Regions from separate parts of the Pseudogracilibacillus sp. SE30717A genome, predicted to be linked through region 2. Evidence: riboswitches for the same ligand, from Rfam matches in the RefSeq annotation. Region 2 holds a riboswitch; the other holds the start of a gene.
The links. A riboswitch is a leader RNA that binds a small molecule or an ion and turns the genes downstream of it on or off. The one in region 2 is predicted to bind S-adenosylmethionine.
Positions count from the first base shown of each region.

Region 1 (2,208 bases), on a different contig from region 2:
ATATTTTGTAAGTATTGTGGCAACACAAGGGGTTTCTTATCAAGTTGTCTTCGGGGCTGTGTTATTGGCAGGGCTCATTTTTCTGTTATTGACATTTACAAAGTTTCGAGAGTTACTACTTGAATCCATACCAGACTCTTTAAAGTATGGAATTACAGCGGGTATCGGACTTTTTATTGCTTTTTTAGGATTAAAAATGTCAGGTCTTGTCGTACCGAATGAAGACACATTAGTTTCATTTGGTGAACCTTCTGATCCTCAGACATTACTTGCGATTGTCGGTTTATTAGTTACCTTAATCTTAGTAGCTCGTAATGTGCAAGGTGCACTATTTATCGGGATGTTTGTAACGGCGATCATTGGATATTTTACCGGGATGCTACATATAGATAAAATTGCCTCGGCACCTCCGCCGGTTGTATTTTTTGATTTAGATATTGCGGGAGTATTTTCTCATTCACTTTATACGGTTGTGTTAGCTTATTTGCTTGTGACCATTTTTGATACGACGGGGACAATGATTGGGGTTGCCGAACAAGCAAATTTAATGAAAGATGGAAAACTGCCAAAGGCAAAAGCCGCATTAACTGCTGATGCAGTTGCGACAACGGTAGGGGCGACGCTTGGGTCAACGCCGTCCAGTGCGTATGTTGAATCATCTTCTGGGGTAGCAGTTGGAGGAAGAACAGGGCTAACCACACTAGTTGTTGCGATCTTATTTTTAATTTCATTATTTTTCTCACCAATTGTAGCGGCGATATCTTCTTTATCAGCGATTACAGCTCCGGCTTTAATTATTGTTGGTAGTTTTATGTTGGCAGGTCTGGCAAATATCAAATGGAAAGAATTTGATGAAGCTTTTCCAACTTTTGCTGTTGTTATAATGATGCCATTAACTTCTAGTATCGCAACAGGGATTGCCGTAGGATTTATTACGTATCCGCTTCTAAAAGTGATGCGAGGGAAGTGGCGGGAAGTCCATCCAATTCTATATCTATTTGGAGTAATTTTTGTCTTGCAGATGATTTATTTTCCGGGTCATTAAGTTTTCAGTAGGATAGATGAGGGTAAAAATTAATTAGCAGAAAAGGTTGACAACTTAAGAAAACAGTGTATAGTTATATTTACAATTTAATTTAAAAGTAATTTTTTCTTATCCAGAGAGGTGGAGGGACTGGCCCTTTGAAGCCTCGGCAACAGACTTTTTAAGTACTGTGCCAATTCCAGCAAGCTAAGTGCCTGAAAGATAAGAAGAGAAATGAATGAATAAATTCGACCTCTTCTTATCATGTAAGAAGAGGTTTTTTAATGGTTATTGGTCTACCAAAATCGTTTCTTTTCTTATTAGGCGCGACAGCTTTACGAGTTAGATTTTTGAACTTGTACTTTAATATTAAGCTGAAGGGGAGATGAGAATTTGAGTAAACTTGATGATGCACAAAAGGATTTTTTAACTGCTAGTTTACGAGAAATCGATTATGGTTCAGTAGTCATTACAGTCCATGATGGGCAAGTGACACAGATTGATACGACGGTGAAAAAAAGATTTCAAAAAAAAGCAAGCCGATTAACAAATCGTAATGTAGAAAGTAATTTAAAAACAACTAAACAATTTTGAGAACATAGGAATGAAAATTTAATATTATGCCGATTAGACAACTAAAGGCATCTTTCACTTTTTATCCAGAAATTCAGGCTGGTAAGGTGATAGATGCCTTTTTTTCTGTTAAGAAAATCTAAAACTTTCTTACTGCTCACTGGCTAAAACCGCGATGTCCTGGGACTGTGCTTACTCGTCCCAATTACTATTTGAAAGGGGTTTGGAGGATGACAGAACGATGTCGAAAAGAAACATTTCTTGTGCAAATTGGAAATCGGAGAGAGGAACATTTTCGGGCGGTAAGTACTCCACTATACTTTTCTACTGCATATCGTCATGAAGAAATAGGATTGGAAAATGGGTACGATTATATCCGCACTGGAAATCCGACTCGTAATGTATTGGAAGAAGCAGTTGCAGAATTAGAAGGTGGTGAAGAGGCCTTTGCAACATCCTCTGGTATGGCGGCTGTTCAGTTAGTATTTTCTCTATTTGATAAAGGATCACATTTTATTTCATCGCGTGATATATATGGTGGGAATTACAGATTGTTTGATTTATATGAGAAAAAATATGGATTTGAATTTTCTTATTGGAACGGAACGAAT
Region 1 covers NZ_JAXHDF010000016.1:3,580-5,787, forward strand. Annotated here, with positions in the region: gene SPD48_RS18885 (NCS2 family permease) at 1-1,045, shown strand, start outside; SAM riboswitch class I at 1,151-1,253, shown strand; gene SPD48_RS18890 (YezD family protein) at 1,418-1,618, shown strand; gene SPD48_RS18895 (aminotransferase class I/II-fold pyridoxal phosphate-dependent enzyme) at 1,828-2,208, shown strand, end outside.
Region 1: linked by a shared signal. The riboswitch ahead of SPD48_RS18890 (YezD family protein) and the one ahead of SPD48_RS18780 (LLM class flavin-dependent oxidoreductase) in region 2 are both predicted to bind S-adenosylmethionine.

Region 2 (2,208 bases):
AAGTAACGTTAGAAGGAACAATTCGTACGTTTAGCAATTCTATACGTCAAGAAGTGAAGAAACGATTTGAATTAGTTGTCCAGCAAACTAGTCTGGCTTTTGGTCAACAAGCGAAGGTGCACTGGTATCCTGGACCACCAGCATTAATAAATGATCTAAAAGTTAATCAGTCCCTTCACCGGACTGCTGAAAAACAGCTATTAACAGTAATTGATCCCGAACCGTCTATGGGTGGGGAAGACTTTTCACATTATTTGGAGGATATAAGAGGTGCATTTGTATTTTTTGGTACAAATGGTACAGAAGATTGGCATCATCCGAAATTTACAATTGATGAATTAGCCTTGATGCCAGCAGCAAAATTCTTGTACGAGAGTGCGAAAGATTTATTAAAGTTAACTAATAAAAAAGATATAGGAGGAGATAGAAAATGAGTAAAGTCGAAAAGCTAAATGTAGAGAGTTTTAATTTAGATCATACGAAAGTTAAGGCCCCATATATCCGTCTAGCAGGAGTAAGTAAAGGAATTAATGGTGATGAAATTTATAAGTATGATCTACGGTTTACACAACCTAACAAGGAGCATATGGAAATGCCGGCTATCCATTCATTAGAGCATTTAATGGCGGAATTGAGTAGAAATCATTCAGATAAAATTGTTGATATCAGTCCAATGGGGTGTCAGACAGGGTATTATTTATCCGTAATTAATCATGATAATTACGATGAAATCTTATTATTAGTAGAAAAAGTATTAGAAGATGTGCTTAATGCGACAGAGGTTCCGGCTTGTAATGAAGTTCAATGTGGCTGGGCAGCAAGTCATAGTTTAGAAGGAGCCCAAGAAAATGCGCGTAAAATGCTTGCTAAGAAAGCAGAATGGAGACAAGTGTTTCAATAGGATTAGTGAAAGATTATTTGAGAAATGCTGTTATATGTGAAAGAAGCCCATTTTAAAAAATAGTTATAAAACGTATTGACGGAAGTAAAATTATGGGATATGATTAAACACAACTTAAATCACAGTAAACATATAGGATAAATAATAAATTAAATATAGTAAACGTAATTCTTATAAAGAGAGGTGGAAGGACTGGCCTGATGAAGCCTCGGCAACAACTTTTGAAGTGATGTGCCAAATCCAGAAAGTTATCATAACTTAAAAATAAGAAGAGATAGTTTGTTATGGCCTCTTCTTAATTAAAAAGGAAGAGGCTTTTTAAATGGAGGAATAAAGATGGGATATGAGTTAGGAATTCTAGATCAAAGTCCAATATTTCCAGGGAAACACGCAACGGATGCGTTTAAAAGTACAATTGAATTAGCAAAAGATGCTGAAGATTGGGGGTATAAACGTTTTTGGGTTTCTGAACATCACCACATGAAAAATGTAGCAGGAAGTTCTCCGGAAATAATGATCGCACATTTATTAGCACAGACTGAAAACATAAATATAGGGTCTGGAGGAGTGATGTTACAACATTATAGTCCATATAAAGTAACTGAGAATTTTTATGTCTTATCTTCCTTAGCGCCAGGCAGGGTTGATTTAGGAATTGGGAAAGCTCCAGGCGGCTTTGATTTATCCACTAAAGCACTACAATACGGAACATTAAACAATGGATCTGATTTTAATGAACGATATACATTTGTAAAACAGTTAATCGATGAGGAAATCCCAAAAGGGCATCCGTTGGAAGGAATTAAAGTAATGCCGGAGCCAATCATCAAGCCAGATGTATTTCTGCTTGGTGGGAGTGCGAACAGTGCAGAGCTAGCAGCCAAGTTACAGACGCATTTTGTTTTTGCGCGTTTTTTAAATAGCGATGATGAAGCTTTAAAAGCAGCCTCCCAGACGTATCGTAATATGTATCCAGAAGGTAAATTGATTGTTGCCGTGGCAGTATTGGCAGCTGACTCCAACAAAGAAGCAGACGATCTGGCAAAAGAGTTAAAACTATACCAAGTTATTTTTGAGAAAGGGCGAAAACTTCTCGTACAATCTGCCGAACAGGTTAATGCTTTGAAGAGACAAACGACAGAATCGTTTGAGGTAATAGAGAAGGAGGTTGCAATAATTAAAGGAACTTCAGAAAAGATAAAGAGTGAATTAGACTTTTTGCATAAGACGTATGATATTGATGAATTTATATTGCATACCCCACTTCAAAAAGAAGATGAAAGAAAGAAGTCGTTTAAATTATTACG
Region 2 covers NZ_JAXHDF010000015.1:73,221-75,428, reverse strand. Annotated here, with positions in the region: gene SPD48_RS18790 (amidohydrolase) at 1-434, shown strand, start outside; gene SPD48_RS18785 (S-ribosylhomocysteine lyase) at 431-901, shown strand; SAM riboswitch class I at 1,070-1,172, shown strand; gene SPD48_RS18780 (LLM class flavin-dependent oxidoreductase) at 1,238-2,208, shown strand, end outside.